3 regions of the Stenotrophomonas sp. YJH_SMC_91 genome follow, and region 2 is predicted to be linked to each of the others. Evidence: predicted binding sites of a transcription regulator. Region 2 holds the regulator's gene; each other region holds the start of a gene.
What was found. The regulator FliA, encoded in region 2, starts transcription of late flagellar genes. The targets are predictions, from matches to a motif close to TAAAGTTTNNCNNNCNNNGGCCGATAA.

Region 1 (4,997 bases), on a different contig from region 2:
CCGAACGTATCCGCGAGGGCAACGGCATCGCCGGCATGCGTGAGCGCCTGGCCGCAGTGCGTGGCCAGTTGGAACTGGCCCGCACCGCACAGGGCGGCATGCACCTGACCGCCTGGGTGCCGGCATGAACGGCAGCGCGATCCGTGTTGCCCTGGCTGACGACCAGGCGCTGGTCCGCGCCGGGCTGCGTGCGTTGTTGCAGGGGTTGGGCGTGGACGTGGCGCTGGAGGCCGAGGAGGGCCAGGCGTTGCTGGACGCGCTGTCCACCCAGCGCGTGGATGTTGTGCTCAGTGACATCCGCATGCCCGGGATGGACGGCATCGAAGCAGTGCGCCAGCTGCGCGCGCGCGGCGATGCCACGCCGTGGCTGCTGCTGACGACCTTTGATGAAAGTGACCTGCTGCTGCGTGCCAGCGAGGCCGGCGCACAGGGCTTCCTGCTCAAGGACGCCGCACCCGCAGACCTGCGCGAGGCGATCGAGCGCGTCGCCGCAGGTGAAACCCTGCTGCTGCCGGTCAGCACCGAGCCGGTACGCGCCCGCTACCGCTTCCACGATGAAGCACCGCCCACCGATACCTTCGGGGAACGCGAGGTGGCGATCCTGCGCTTGCTGGCCGGTGGCTACAGCAACAAGGAGATCGCGCGCAGCCTGTTCCTGGCCGAGGGCACGGTGAAGAACTACGTGTCCGCCATACTCGACAAGCTGGGCACCCGCGATCGCACCCGTGCGGTGCTGAAGGCGATTACCCTGCGCATCATCTGAGTGGACCGAGCAAGGAGTGCCAGTGAACCCGATCCTGCATGTGGAAATCCCGGCCAGTGACCTGGACCGTGCCATCACGTTCTACCAGCGGTGGCTGCAGGTCGCGGTGGACGAACCTGTGGTGCTGCACGACTGCCGGATGGCCTACCTGCCGTTCTCCGATGAGGACGCCGGTGCCAGCATTGCGCTGGTGCTCGGCGCGGACTACCGGCCTTCCGAACAGGGGGCGCGCGTCTACATCGGCGTCGATGACCTGGATGCGAGCCTGGAGCGAGCACTGCAAGCGGGCGCCGAGCTGTGCTTCGGACCCGCCGATGCGGGCGACTGGCGCGTGGCCGAGATCCGCGACAGCGAAGGCAACCGCATTGCGCTGCAGGCGCGCGCAGCTCTGTAGAGCCGAGACCACGCTCGGCTGCTGTTGGCCCAGCCGCTCCAGCTCAGCCGAGCATGGGCTCGGCCCTACAAGGTCGCGGCGCGCGAGCGCTGCAGCCAGTCATTGATGGCCGGGTCCAGTCGCGGGTCGTCCGGTAGCTGCATGCCGAAGCGCTGTTGCAGCACGGCGCGCACATCACCCACATCATGCAGCGGGCGCTTGTCCGGTGCCTGCCCGGGGCGATACTCGGTGTAGCTGCCGCTGCCGATGGTGCGGCGCCAGTCCGGCCCGGTCAGCGACGCGCGCAGCTGCCCGGGGAAACTGGAATCGGGATGGGTGCACACGTACCAGTTGCCCACCACGTTGTCGATCGGTGCTGGCGCCTGCAGGTCGAACCGATACATCGCCCGCCAACCATCGTTGGACTCGGCCGACAGCACGAAATCACCCTCGTCGTGCAGGCGCTGCAGCAGATAGCGTTCGTGCGGCGTGGCCTGCGGCTGCGGATCATGCAGGCGCAGCGGCACGGTCGGGGTCAGGCTGCCGAAACCGGCATCCACCAGCCAATCGTCGCTGTCTACGTTCACGCGCAGCAGCAGGTGGGTACGCGCGGTCAGTTCGCCGTCCTGGGCGGCCAGCAGTACCCGCGCGCTCAATGGCTGCGCATCGAAGCCCAATGCCTGCAGCAGCGCCAGCAACCCGCCATTGAGTTCGAAGCAGTAACCACCGCGGCGCTCGTCGAGCAGCTTGCGCTGCACGCTGTCCAGGTCGATCGGCACCGCATCGCGCAGCAGGCAGCTGAGGGTCTCGAAGGGCAGCAGTGCGTTGTGGCGCTGCTGCAGCAGGGTCAGGCCGGCCAGGGTCCGCGGTGGCGGTGCATCCAGCTGCAGGCGCTGCAGGTAGCGGGGGACATCGAGCGTCGTCATGGAGACACCGGGCGGGGGAGGGATGTCCACTGTGCTCCCCCAACCGGGGTTGAGGTCAAGCGCGGCGGCCGTGTCATGCCTCCGTCGCCTGCACCCGGTACAAAGGCCGCGTCCACCAGCGATGGGGGGGACGCAGACGAAGAAAGCGCTAAAGTTGTCCTGAGTCAGGCCGATACAGGTGCGTCTTTCCGCCTGGAGTCTGTCATGTCGGCCGTTGTCCCCCACCTCCGGTCCCTGCGCACGCGCCTTGCTGCGTTGCACTCGGCGTCCCCCGGGCTGCTGCGCTGGCTGCAGCCACATCGGCTCAGCGTGGCCAACAAGCTCAAGGCCACACTGTGGATCTGCGGCCTGGGCCTGGTGGCGATCGCTGCTGTCTACGCCTGGACTGGCCATGCCAACGCACTGGCTGCGCGCAGCCAGGCCAGCTACCAGCGCGGCAGCGATCTGGCTGCCAGCCTGTCCACGCGGGTGGCCGAAGCGCGTCGCCTGCAGACCCAGTATGCACGCAGTTTCGATGATGCCGACCGCGCGCAGCTGTTGGCCACGCAGAAGGCGTTGCAGACCGATCTGCAGGCGCTGCGCGCGATGCCGATGGATGCTGGCCGGCGCAAGGCCCTGCAGGCGCTGACCGAAGCCGCCGATGCGTTCTCGCAGGGTGTGGCCGCCCTGTTCGAACGGGTCGACGAGATGGGCCGTGGTGATGCCGGCCTCGCTGCGCAGCTGCAGCAGGCCGCCGACACCCTGCAGGCGCAGGTGGATGTGCAGCAGCGGCCCGCGCTGGCGCTGTCCCTGCAGACGATGCGAAGGCAGGAGGCACTGCTGCTGCTCGACGGTGATTCCACCCACGCCGACCGCGCCAGCGAGGAGAAGCTGCCGTTCGACCTCGCGCTGGCGGGCCTGCCTGCGGATGTGCGGGACACCCTGCGCACCGGGATGGAGGCGTATCAGGCCGCACTGCTGGGGTATACCGCTGCCCGCGTCGGCCTGGATGTGGAAGCGCAGTCGCTGCTGGATACCGCCACGGGCGTAGCGCCGGCGCTGGCCGCATTCCAGCAGGCACAGGTGGCGGCGCTGGCCAGGGCGCAGGCACGCCAGCAGGCCGGCGCGCGCACCATGAGCGTGGTGTTCGCACTGACCCTGCTGCTGGTGGCCGGCGTGCTGATCACCAGCCTGGTGCTGGTGCTACGTGCGGTGCGCCAGCCGATCCAGGACACCCTGCGTTTCGCCAGCGACATCGCCGACGACCGCCTCGACACCACCCTGCGCGTCTACAACGCCAACGATGAAATCGGCCAGCTGGCCCAGCGCCTGGTCGACATGCAGCAGCGCCTGCGCGCGCGCATCGAGACCGAGCGTGCGGTGGCCCGCGGCAACACCCGCGTGCGCCAGGCATTGGACAGCGCACAGGCCGGCTTGATGGTGATTGATGCCGAAGGCCTGGTGGCGTACGCCAATCCGGCGCTGCTGGAGCAGCTTGCACTCCGGCTTGAAGATCTGGTGGGGAGCGATGCGGTACGCCTGCATCCGGCACTGGCCAGCCTGGCTGGCGTGCGCCAGCGCGAGGAGCGCGAGATCGGTCATGCCGGCGTCCGCTATCAGTTGATCGCCAATGCCATCACCGACGAAGGGCATTTCCTCGGCGTGGCAGTGGAGTGGCGCAGCCGCGCGCTGGAAACGCTGCTGGAAACCGAAGTGGCAGCACTGGTCGACGCCGCCGCACATGGCGACCTGCACGGCCGCATCGCGCTGGAGGGAAAACAGGGCTTCGTGCGCACGTTGTCGACCAGCATCAACCGTTTGCTGGCGACCTTCGAGACCAACCTCGGCGATCTGCAGGCGCTTCTGGCGGCGCTGGCCCGTGGTGACCTCAGCGTGCGCATGGAAGGTGAGCTGCAGGGCGTGTTCGCACGCATGCGCGACGATGCCAACGCCACGGTCGCGCAACTGGGCCGCATCGTCACCCGCATCCAGCAGGCGACGTCCAGCCTCGACACCGGTGTGGGTGAGATCGTTGCCGGTCACCATGATCTGTCGCAGCGTACCGAACAGCAGGCGGCCAACCTTGAAGAGACGGCAGCGTCGATGCACGAGTTGACCGACACCGTTGGCCGCAACGCCGATGCCGCGGGCCGCGCCGATGCCCTGGTGCAGGGGGCGGCCGCGGTGGCCCAGCGCGGTGGCGAGGCCGTCGGCCAGGTGGTCGCGACCATGCATGGCATCAGCGAGGCCTCGCGGCGGATCGGCGACATCACCCAGCTGATCGATGGCATCGCTTTCCAGACCAACATCCTCGCGCTGAATGCCGCGGTGGAAGCCGCGCGCGCAGGTGAGCAGGGCCGCAGCTTCGCCGTGGTGGCTGCGGAAGTGCGCCTGCTGGCCCAGCGCAGTGCCGAAGCGGCCAAGCAGATCAAAGGACTGATCGAGGATTCGGTGGCGCGTGTTGGCCAGGGCAACCAGCAGGTCGAGCAGGCGGGCATCACGATGGGCGAGATCGTTGGCAGCGTGCAGCAGCTGGCCGAGCTGCTGGCCGGTATCCGCAGTGCATCGCAGGACCAGCATGCCGGCATCGCGCAGGTGAAGCAGACCATCGTGCAGATGGAAGCCAGCACCCAGCGCAACGCCAGCCTGGTGGAAGAGGCTGGTGCCTCCACCGCGCAGATGCAGGCGCAGGTACACGCGCTGGCCGAAGCGGTGGGCGCGTTCCAGTTGCAGTCGATGCCACAGGCGCGCGCTGCGGCCTGATCGTGCTCCGGTAGTGCCGGCCGCTGGCCGGCACTACCCTTGTGGCTCAATACACGTCGCGACGGTAGCGCCCGGTCTCCAGCAGCGTTTCCACTTCTTCATCACCCAGTGCTTCGCGCAGCACCCGGTCCACGCCTTCGGCCATGCCCAGCAGCGAACCGCAGACGTGGATGACCGCACCACGCTGCATCCA
Region 2 (4,997 bases):
GGCCGCAGCGACCGGCGCGGCAGTGCCACCGTTCATGTCGAACTGCGCGATCAGGTCCGGCGGCGCATAGCCTGGCTCGGTGCCGGAGGACACGGCGTCCAGCATCGACTGCAGGTAGTCCAGCGATTGCTGGGCGGCGTCGAAGTGGTGGGCCTGCAGCACCGCCTGCCCGGCACGCGCGATGCCCAGGGCCTCTTCAGCGGCGTGGCACAGTTCGACCATCGCGGTGACGCCAAGGAAGCCGGCACCGCCCTTGAGCGTGTGGTATCCACGGAACACCGCGTTGAGCTGCTCGGTGTCCTGCGGTGCCTGCTCCAGCGACACCAGCTGTTCGCCCAGGCGATCCAGGATTTCCTGTGCCTCGATGATGAAATCGGCAGTGATGTCGTCGGATACCGCGCTCATGCTTACAGCCCCAGATCCGACAACAGGTCGTCGGCGTCGTTCTGCGAGACCGCGTGGCGGTCCAGTCCCTTCAGTGCCGGCCCGGCCAGTTCCGGGTCGGTGCGATGCTGTTCCGGCGGCAGGCCGAGTGCGCCGAAGCCCTCGTGCACGCGGCGGACGATGCCGACCACGCGACGGATGATCTGCCCGGTCAGGTCCTGGTAGCTCTGGGTCAGGGCGATCTCGGTCAGGTTGTGGCGGATGCGCTCGAGCTGCGCGTCCTGGCCAGGCTGCAGGCCTTCAGCGCGCAGCTGTTCGGTCAGGCTGCGGCATTCCTCGGCCAGGTCCAGGGTGCGGTGCGTGGCCTGTTCGGTCATGGCCACCACGTGGTCCAGGCGTGCGCAGGCGTCGTCCAGCTCACCGGCCTCGCTGGGCACGGTCGGCAGCTCACCCAGTGCCTGCCCCAGCTCGCGGGCCAGCCGCGAGAGGCCGCTCATCATCGGCTGCGTACGCAGCGCGACCAGTCCGTCGATGCGCTGCCGCCAGGCGGCCTCGTCACCGGACTCGAGTGCGTCCAGGGCTTCCTGCAGGCGCAGGGCGAGGGCGCTCTTGTCGACCGTGGTATCCATCAGGCGCTGGCCGCCAGGCGTTCGAAGATCTTGCCGAGCTTCTCTTCCAGCGTCTGCGCAGTGAACGGCTTGATGATGTAGCCGTTCACGCCGTTCTGGGCGGCTTCTATGATCTGTTCGCGCTTGGCTTCGGCGGTGACCATCAGCACTGGCAGGGTCTTCAGCTTGGCATCGGCACGGATCGCCTTCAGCAGCTCGATGCCGGTCATCACCGGCATGTTCCAGTCGGTGACCACGAAATCGAACGGCTGGCTCTGCAGCAGCGACAGCGCGGCATGCCCGTCCTCGGCTTCGGCGGTATTGGTGAAGCCCAGATCGCCCAGCAGGTTCTTGACGATCCGACGCATGGTCGAGAAGTCATCGACGATCAGGATGCGCATGTTCTTGTTCAAAGCAGAGTTCCTTTGTTGTTCATTCCGGGCGGCCGGGGGCAGCCGCCTCGGGCATGTTCATTCTTCCAGGCCGGCGTCCGCCGCCTCGAAAATCTTGAGCCGGCCACGCAGGCGCAGCACCGCCTGGCCGTGGATCTGGCAGACCCGCGACTCGCTCACGCCGAGCACCGCGCCGATCTCCTTCAGGTTCAGTTCCTGCTCGTAGTAGAGCGAGAGCACCAGCTGTTCGCGCTCGGGCAGGTGGCCGATGGCCTTGCCCAGCTCGCGGCCGAACTCACCACGCTCCAGCACCTGCTGCGGGGTCGGGCCGCCCTGGGCGACGGTGTCCAGCTCGCCCTGGTCCTCGATGCGCGACTCCAGGCTCAGCACCTGGCCACGTGCGGCGTCTTCCATCAACCGCAGGTATTCGGGCAGCGGCATCTCCATCGCTGCGGCCACTTCGGTGGCGCTGGCGGCGCGGCCGCTGCTCTGTTCCAGGCGGCGGATGGTGGCGGCGGCATCGCGTGCACGGCGGTGCACCGAGCGCGGCACCCAGTCGCCACGGCGGATCTCGTCGATCATCGAACCGCGGATGCGGATCGAGGCATAGGTCTCGAACGAGGCGCCCTGGTCGGCGTCGTAGCTGCGCGACGCTTCGATCAGGCCCATCATGCCGGCCTGGATCAGGTCGTCCACTTCAACGCTGGCCGGCAACCGCGCGGCCAGGTGGTGGGCGATGCGCCGCACCAGGTCCGAATGCTGGGCGATGACCTCGTTGGCCGCCGAGCGCTGGACTTCCCTGTACTGGGCTGCGCCTTTCATGCGGCCACCCCGCGCTGCTTGAGGATGCGCTCGAGGAAGAACTCGACGCCGCCACGCGGTTCGGTCGGCGCCTGCCAGCGTGCGGTGCGACGCGCGATCTCGGTGATCGCCAGCGCGGCCGGGCTGGACGGGTAGGCCTTCACCACCGGCTGCTGGCGCTGCACCGACAGGCGCAGCCAGTCGTCCTGCGGCACGCAGCCCAGGTAGTTCAGCGAGACATCGGCGAGGAACTTCTCGCAGACGCGGGTCAGCTTTTCGTACAGCACGCGGCCCTCGTTGGGGTCGCGCACCATGTTGGCCACTACCTGGATGCGGTCCACGCCGCGTTCGCGCGACAGCACCTTGATCAGCGCGTAGGCGTCGGTGATCGAGGCCGGCTCGTCACAGACCACCACCACGGTGTCCTGCGCGGCCTGGCAGAAGGTCAGCACGCCGTCGGTGATGCCTGCGGCGGTGTCCACCACCATGATGTCCAGTTCGCGTTCCAGCTCGGAGAACACGTTGACCAGGCCGACGTGCTCGGCCGGGGCCAGCTCGGCCATGTGCCGGCGGCCGGACGCGGCCGGCACCACCAGCACGCCGTTCGGGCCTTCGACGATGACGTCGTCCAGCGAGCAGCGGCCGGCGACCAGGTCGGCCAGCGTGAAGGTCGGGTTCAGCCCCAGGATCACGTCGATGTTGGCCAGGCCCAGGTCGGCGTCCAGCAGCAGCGTGCGCTTGCCCATCCCGGCCAGTGCCACCGCCAGGTTGGCGGACACATTCGTCTTGCCCACGCCGCCCTTGCCGCCAGTGACGGCAATGGTGCGCACAGGGCCGAGCGGCTCGCTGCGGGTGGCCGACAGCGGGAAGGTCTTGGTCAGCTTGGCGTACTCACGCGACGGCATGGTTCAACTCCGGGTTGCAGGGCATATCGGCCGCTCGGCGCAAATCTTCAAGGCGAAGTACAAGATTGGCTGCACTGGCCCGGTGCAGGTCGTCCGGAACGTCCTGGCCATCGGTCACCCAGGTGATCGGCAGGGCGTGGTCCACGGCCACTGACAGGGCGTTGCCGAAGCGGCCCGTCTCGTCCAGCTTGCTCAACACCAGGCCCTGCAGGTTGGCGGCGCCGAAGCGGCGGACCACCTCGTCCATGTCGCCGAAGCTGGTGTTGGCCGGCAGCACCAGCAGGGTGCGTACCTGGCGGGCGGCGCGCAGCCACTGCAGCTGCGCGGCCAGCGCGCGGTCGCGCGGGCCCAGCCCGGCGGTGTCGATCAGCACCAGCTTGTAGTCCTTCAGGCGTTCCAGCAGCTGGTCCAGGTCGGTGCCGCTGTTGGCCTCGTGCACCGCGATGCCGAGCTGGCGGCCGTAGCCGTACAGCTGCTCGCGGGCGCCGATGCGGGTGGTGTCGGTGGTCACCAGGGCCACGTCGCGCGGCGCATGCTTCTCGGCGAAGCGCGAGGCCAGCTTGGCGATGGTGGTGGTCTTGCCGGCGCCGGTCGGGCCGACCAGGGCGATCACGCCGCCTTCTTCCAGCGGGTCGACCGGGGCGATCGGCAGCTTGCGCGAGATCAGCCCCAGCATCAGGCCGCGGCCACGATGGGCTTCGGTCTCCAGCGGGATCTGCATGGCCACGTCGCGGGCCAGCCCGGCGTCGAAACCGTACTCGTCCATCAGGTCCAGCGCGGTGGCGCGCACCGGGCTGCCACGCAGGCGCTCGTCGGTGAAGCGGTTCATCTCGCGCTCGATCACCTGGCGCATGCCGGCCACTTCCTGGCGCAGCTGGCGGATCTCGGCGTCGTCCTGGGCAACCACGGTCAGCGTCGGTGCCGGGGCCAGCATGGGGGCCGGGCTGGCTTCGCCGGCGGCTTCGAGCGCTGCCGTTTCGCTGGCGGCGATGTCAGGCTGGACATCGGCCATGGCAGCGCCCGGCAGCGGCGGCGGCTGCACGGCGGGGGGCACGCTTTCGTGATGCGTGTCGTGCGGCGGGTCGATCTGGAAGCGGGCGCGGTTGGCCGGCGCGGTGACGGCCGGGCCCGGTGCGACGATGGCCTCGGCGAACGGGGCGAAGATCTGTTCGGGCAGCGCCGGTTCGTTGACGGCGGCGCGCGCCAGGGTGGCTGCGAAGCCGGTGCTGCCGCGGGTCGGCACGATCTCGTCGGCGCTGTCCAAGGTGCGGCCGGTGGCACCCACGGCCGCACGGGCGAGGGCGGCCACGGCCGAGGTGGTGGCGGCCACCGGCTCCGGCGCCGGGGCAGCGCTGCGGCGGCGGGTGACCGCGGCGATCACCGCGTCAGCAGCGGTGCGCGGCTTGGGTGCCGGCGGCGGTGCGACATCACGGCGCGAGGCTTCCAGTGCACGCTGCACGGCGCTCTCGTCGTAGTTGGCCGCGGCGACGATCTCGACGCCTTCCTCGATCCGGCGGTTGGACAGGATCACGGCGTCAGGACCATGTTCCTTGCGCACCAGGTTCATGGCCGAGCGCATGTCGGCGGCGACGAATCGTTTGATTTTCATGCTGTGGTCACGGGACGAAGACGGCGGGGTGGCGGTCGGAGAACTCGGGTGGTCGGTGGTCTGCACGGTGCGGGTTCCCCTTGGTATCTGTCTGTTGCGTTGGTTCGAAGGTGGTGTCTGTTTTCTGGCGCATCGGTGGGCGGCGTCAGCTGATCGTTCCGACCAGCTTCAGGCGCTTGTCCTCCGGCACCTCGCTGTAGGCCAGGACCGACAACGACGGAACGCTGTGGCGGACCAGGCGCGCCAGCGCGGCGCGCACCGGGCCCGGTACCAGCACGACCGCCGGCTCGTTTCGCGC
Region 3 (4,997 bases), on a different contig from region 2:
GTGCGTTCGTCGGTGGAAGATTTCGGTACCCACAACATCCGCGAGATCTGGTCGCCGGCCTACAACGCGAAGACCAAGCAGTTCCCGGTGGCCGTGGCCAACCGCCTGCTGGAAGATTCGCAGGATGCCAAGATGGGCGGCTGGGTAAAGCAGGACACCACCGCCATGTTCGTGGTCAAGATCGACGCCGATGCCACTGCCGACCAGCTCAGCGACGCCATCGATGCGGCCATCCGCACCGCCGACGCCATGGAGCTGGAACTGACCAAGAAGGACGAGTTCTGAGTTGAACGCCACGCCGGACCCGCGCTGGGCACCGCACGCCACCGTTGCCACGGTGGTGGTCGACGGCGGCCGCGTGCTGCTGGTTGAAGAGACCATCGATGGCCGGCAGGTGCTGAACCAGCCGGCCGGCCACCTCGAGCCGGGCGAAAGCCTGGCCGAGGCAGCCCTGCGCGAGACCCGCGAGGAAACCGGCTGGACGGTGCAGCTGACCCATTTCATCGGCTGCTACCAGTGGACTGCCGGCGACGGCACCGCCTTCCTGCGCTTCTGCTACGCGGCGCGCCCGGTCTCGCACGACCCGGCGCAGCCACTGGACACCGGCATCGACCGCGCGCTGTGGCTGACCCCGGCCGAACTGCAGGCCGCCGGCGAGCGCCAGCGCAGCCCGCTGGTCTGGCAGGTGGTGGCTGATTACCTGGGTGGCCAGCGCCATCCGCTTTCGCTGGTCCGGGAGGTCGCATGAGCACTCCGCGCGTGATGGTGGGCGTCTCCGGAGGTGTCGACTCTTCGGTCGCCGCCTGGCGTCTGGTACAGCAGGGCGAAGCCGTGGCCGGCCTGTTCATGCAGAACTGGGCCGACGATGGCAGCGGCGACTGCCGCGCCGAGGACGACCGCCGCGACGCGGTGGCCGTCTGCGGCCTGCTGGGCATCCCGTTCCACTTCCGCGACTTCTCCAGCGAGTACTGGCAGGGCGTGTTCGAGCACTTCCTGGCCGAGTACGCGGCCGGCCGCACCCCGAACCCGGACGTATTGTGCAACCGCGAAGTGAAGTTCAAGCACTTCCTGGATGCCGCCCGCGAGCTGGGCGCCGAACGCATCGCCACCGGCCACTATGCACGGGTGACCCAGCGCGGCCACCAGTGGCTGCTGCTGCGCGGCGCCGACCGTTCCAAGGACCAGAGCTATTTCCTGCACCAGCTGGGCCAGGAGCAGCTGGCGGCCACCCTGTTCCCGATCGGCGACCTGGAAAAGACCGACCTGCGCCGGATCGCGCGTGACGTCAGCCTGCCGACCCACGCCAAGAAGGACTCCACCGGCATCTGCTTCATCGGCGAGCGCGACTTCCGTGAATTCCTCGGCCGCTACCTGCCAGCCAAGCCGGGCCAGATCCTCGACCCGGCCGACGGCAGCGTGATTGCTGAGCATCCGGGCGTGTTCTATTTCACCCTGGGCCAGCGCGAGGGCCTGAACATCGGCGGCGTGCGTGGCCGCCCGGCCGCGCCGTGGTACGTGGTTGGCAAGGACGTGGCCAGCAACGTGCTGTACGTGGACCAGGACCGTGACAGCAAGTGGATGCTGTCCGAGCGCCTGCGCTCGGAAACCGCGCACTGGATCGCCGGTTCGCCGCCGGCACGGCGCTTCGAATGCACCGCCCAGACCCGCTACCGCCAACCCGACGAGCCATGTACGGTCGAGGTGCTGGACGATGGCAGCGTGCTGGTCACCTTCGCGCGCCCGCAGCGCGCCGTTACCCCCGGTCAATCACTGGTGCTGTATGACGGTGACGTGTGCCTGGGTGGCGCAGTGATCGCCGCCACCGATGCGCCGCTGGAACAGCGCCTGCGCACCACCCCTTCCCCTTTTGAGGTAATCGCTGCATGAGTTTCACTGTCGACGACCGCGTCCTGGCCTTGGCCGGCATTGCCCAGGCCCTGCAGCAGGTACGCCGTATCGCCGATACCGGCCATTCCGACGCCGCCGCCGTGCGCACCGCCGTGGACAGCGTGTTCCGCGTCGATGCCTCCTCGCCGCAGGAGGTGTTCGGTGACCGCCATGCACTGAAGTCCGGACTGCGCCTGCTGCACAACTACTTCCGCAGCCAGGGCCAGGACCCGATCCTGCCCAAGCTGGCCCTGTCGGTGCTGCAGCTGGAGCGTCGCTTCGTTCAGGATGGCGCCACCGTGAACAAGGTCGCCTCGGGCATCGAGCGGGCCCAGCGCCAGGCCACCGAACTGGGCGACAGCGGCCACCCGGACGTGCTGGCCAACCTGGGAGGCCTTTACGCCGACACCATCAGCCACCTCAAGCCGCGGGTCATGGTGCAGGGCAACCCGCACTACCTGGGCCAGGCTGGCGTGGTGGCCGAGATCCGCGCCCTGCTGCTGGCCGCGGTGCGCGCTGCGGTGCTGTGGCGGCAGCTGGGCGGCAGCTACTGGGACTTCCTGTTCAGCCGCAAGGCGATGATCGAGGCCGTGGACCGGCAGCTGGCCTGAGGGTGTGGGGTCGGATCCCTTTCCGGCACGGAAAGGGCTCTGACCCCGAAGCCGCCAAGGCGCCGGAAAACCGGCGCATTCAGGATGCACTTCGAGGCACATCGACGTTAAAGAGAAAGGGGGTACGGCCGATACATCCTCCGTGCACCTCCCGAGAACGTCCATGTACTCACGCATTTTCATCCGTCTGGCCGCCCCCCTGGCTCTGACCCTGCTGCTCCCCTTCGCCATCGGTTTCGAATGGCCGGCCGCCCTGCGCTGGGCGATCCTGACCACGATGACGCTGAGCTGGCTCGGCTTTGCGTGGTGGACCACCCGCGCCCAGGCACACCGTTCCCCGGAACACGCCCGTGTCCTGCGTGAGCAGGACCAGCTGCTGACCGAACTGCGCAATTTCGTCGGCAACGAGATCGAGGGTTCGCGCGGCGAAGTGGAACGCGCCCGTGACCTGATCCGCCAGGCCGTCTCCAGCCTCGGTGGCAGCTTCGATGCGATGAACCGCAAGTCTCGCCAGCAGAGCCAGGCCCTGTCGCGCATCGTCGACCGCGCCGGTGACGAAGGCAATGCCGGCCTCGACGTTGCCCGTTTCGCCCAGCACGCCAGCCACCGCATGGAACAGCTGGTCGAAGCGCTGGAACAGGTGAGCGGCCAGAGCAGCACCACCGTGCAGCACATCGACCAGATGGCGCAGCACCTTGATGGCATCTTCGCGCTGCTGGAGGACGTCAAGTCGATCGCCGACCAGACCAACCTGCTGGCCCTGAACGCTGCCATTGAAGCGGCACGTGCCGGTGAAGCCGGTCGTGGCTTCGCGGTGGTCGCCGACGAAGTGCGCAACCTGTCCGAGCGCTCGACCACCTTCAACGAGCAGATCCGCAAGCTGGCACACAGCTCCAAGGACGCCATCGCCAAGGTGCGCGAGACGGTCTCGCACATGGCCTCGCGTGACATGGACCGCTCCCGCGAAGCGCGCCAGGAAGCGGCGGCGATGCTCGACAACGTCGCGCAGATCAACGCCTCGCTGGGTGACGGCATGCGCGAAGTGTCCGAGTGCGCCCGTTCGATCGATGGCAGCGTAGCCGAAGCCGTGCGCGCCCTGCAGTTCGAAGACATCGCCACCCAAGCGCTGGGCGGCGTGCACACCCACCTGGACCGCCTGACCGCGATCAACCGCGAAGCGGTGGCCCTGCAGGAACTGCTGCACCGCAATGGCGGCGTATTCGACGAAGAGATCGCCACCGCCCTGCAGCGCACCGGCAGCCGCCTGCGCGAACTGCGCAGCGAATGGGAGCGCCCGCCGCACAAGCCGGTTGCCCAGCAGAGCATGGGCGCCGGCACCGTCGAGCTGTTCTGATCCTGATGTCCGCTGCCCTCGCCGGCAGCCCGCAAGGCCCCGGTTCGACCGGGGCCTTTGCCTGTAACCCGCCGTTGGATGCATCCTGTACCCGCACCATGACCCTGATCCGCGCCCTGCCCTCCCTCACCGATACCGAGCGCCCGCACAACGCGAGCGTGCGTGAGCAGCTGCAGCAGCTGGAAGAGGTCGCCCGCGAAGAGATCCGCGAACTGCAGCAGCTGGCGGACGCGCGCCCCGCCCCGCCGCGGGCGGACGAGGCGCTGCTGGGACTGGCCTGGGACCTGGGGTTGGACGGGGAAGCGCTGAAGTAGATCCACGCCGTGCGTGGACGGCTTTCATCCGCCGGTGTGACGCCTGGCCCTCGCCGCAACATCCACGCATGGCGTGGATCTACCGGGGTGGCGAAATCGTTGTGGCATGATCCACCGATCCCGTTCATGGAAGACCGATGGCCATCACCCTGATCGCACTCCTGCTGATCGAGACCGTCCTTCTGATGGCCTGGGTGGCCGGTTATTTCAGTTGGGGCATCACCCTGTTCAACGAACGCATCGCGGCGTCACCGGCCATGCAGGCCCGGCTCTCGCTGGGCAGCCTGGAACGTGACCTGCCGCAGGACAGATGGCTGCAACTGGCCTTCCATGCGCTGCCCGATGGCAGCATGGCGTTCCGCGAGAGCTTCGCGCCAAGCTTCGGCCTGCGCTACTTCCCGGTGATGCGCGGTCGCATCGTACTCAACGCGCGACGGCACGAAGTGCGGGTGATCGGCCTGTGCAGCTGGTTCGTGGCGATCCTGTCGCTGTTGCTGTTGCCACTGGTGGCGATGCGCCCGGTGGTGGCGCCGATGCTGCTGGTGCTTCCGCTGTTCCTGGCCAGCTATCTGGTCCAGAAGCGGCGCTATGCGGCCATTGTAGAAGCGCTGCGCGTGCAGCTGAGGGCGGATTTTCCGAGGTAGATCCACGCCATGCGTGGATGATCGAGAGGCACAGGCATCCGTGCCGACCAACGGTCGGCCCCCACCAAAGCGGGTTGCGGTAGATCCACGCCATGCGTGGATAGGCACAGCAGCCAGGGTCAGTTCCAACCAGTGCAGCTGATCACCGCACCAGCATCACTTCCCCACTGGCATCGGTGCGCAGCGA

Region 1: a site for FliA is predicted at 2,212-2,238, ahead of AC5P5X_RS08905 (methyl-accepting chemotaxis protein). Genes of this name have one in related genera too.
Region 3: a site for FliA is predicted at 2,607-2,633, ahead of AC5P5X_RS18375 (methyl-accepting chemotaxis protein). Genes of this name have one in related genera too.

Annotation. Positions count from the first base shown of each region.
Region 1 covers NZ_JCAFRT010000005.1:93,578-98,574, reverse strand. The annotation lists gene AC5P5X_RS08925 (sensor histidine kinase) at 1-128, shown strand, start outside; gene AC5P5X_RS08920 (response regulator transcription factor) at 125-763, shown strand; gene AC5P5X_RS08915 (VOC family protein) at 786-1,157, shown strand; gene AC5P5X_RS08910 (arylamine N-acetyltransferase family protein) at 1,223-2,062, opposite strand; gene AC5P5X_RS08905 (methyl-accepting chemotaxis protein) at 2,267-4,804, shown strand; gene AC5P5X_RS08900 (PepSY domain-containing protein) at 4,851-4,997, opposite strand, start outside.
Region 2 covers NZ_JCAFRT010000023.1:47,257-52,253, reverse strand. The annotation lists gene AC5P5X_RS19550 (chemotaxis protein CheA) at 1-405, opposite strand, end outside; gene AC5P5X_RS19545 (protein phosphatase CheZ) at 408-1,013, opposite strand; gene cheY (chemotaxis response regulator CheY) at 1,013-1,405, opposite strand; gene AC5P5X_RS19535 (RNA polymerase sigma factor FliA) at 1,463-2,206, opposite strand; gene AC5P5X_RS19530 (MinD/ParA family ATP-binding protein) at 2,203-3,090, opposite strand; gene flhF (flagellar biosynthesis GTPase FlhF) at 3,077-4,699, opposite strand; gene flhA (flagellar biosynthesis protein FlhA) at 4,845-4,997, opposite strand, start outside.
Region 3 covers NZ_JCAFRT010000020.1:7,029-12,025, reverse strand. The annotation lists gene AC5P5X_RS18395 (hypothetical protein) at 1-285, shown strand, start outside; gene AC5P5X_RS18390 (NUDIX hydrolase) at 287-748, shown strand; gene mnmA (tRNA 2-thiouridine(34) synthase MnmA) at 745-1,887, shown strand; gene hflD (high frequency lysogenization protein HflD) at 1,884-2,498, shown strand; gene AC5P5X_RS18375 (methyl-accepting chemotaxis protein) at 2,662-3,852, shown strand; gene AC5P5X_RS18370 (hypothetical protein) at 3,951-4,166, shown strand; gene AC5P5X_RS18365 (hypothetical protein) at 4,304-4,810, shown strand; gene AC5P5X_RS18360 (bifunctional diguanylate cyclase/phosphodiesterase) at 4,953-4,997, opposite strand, start outside.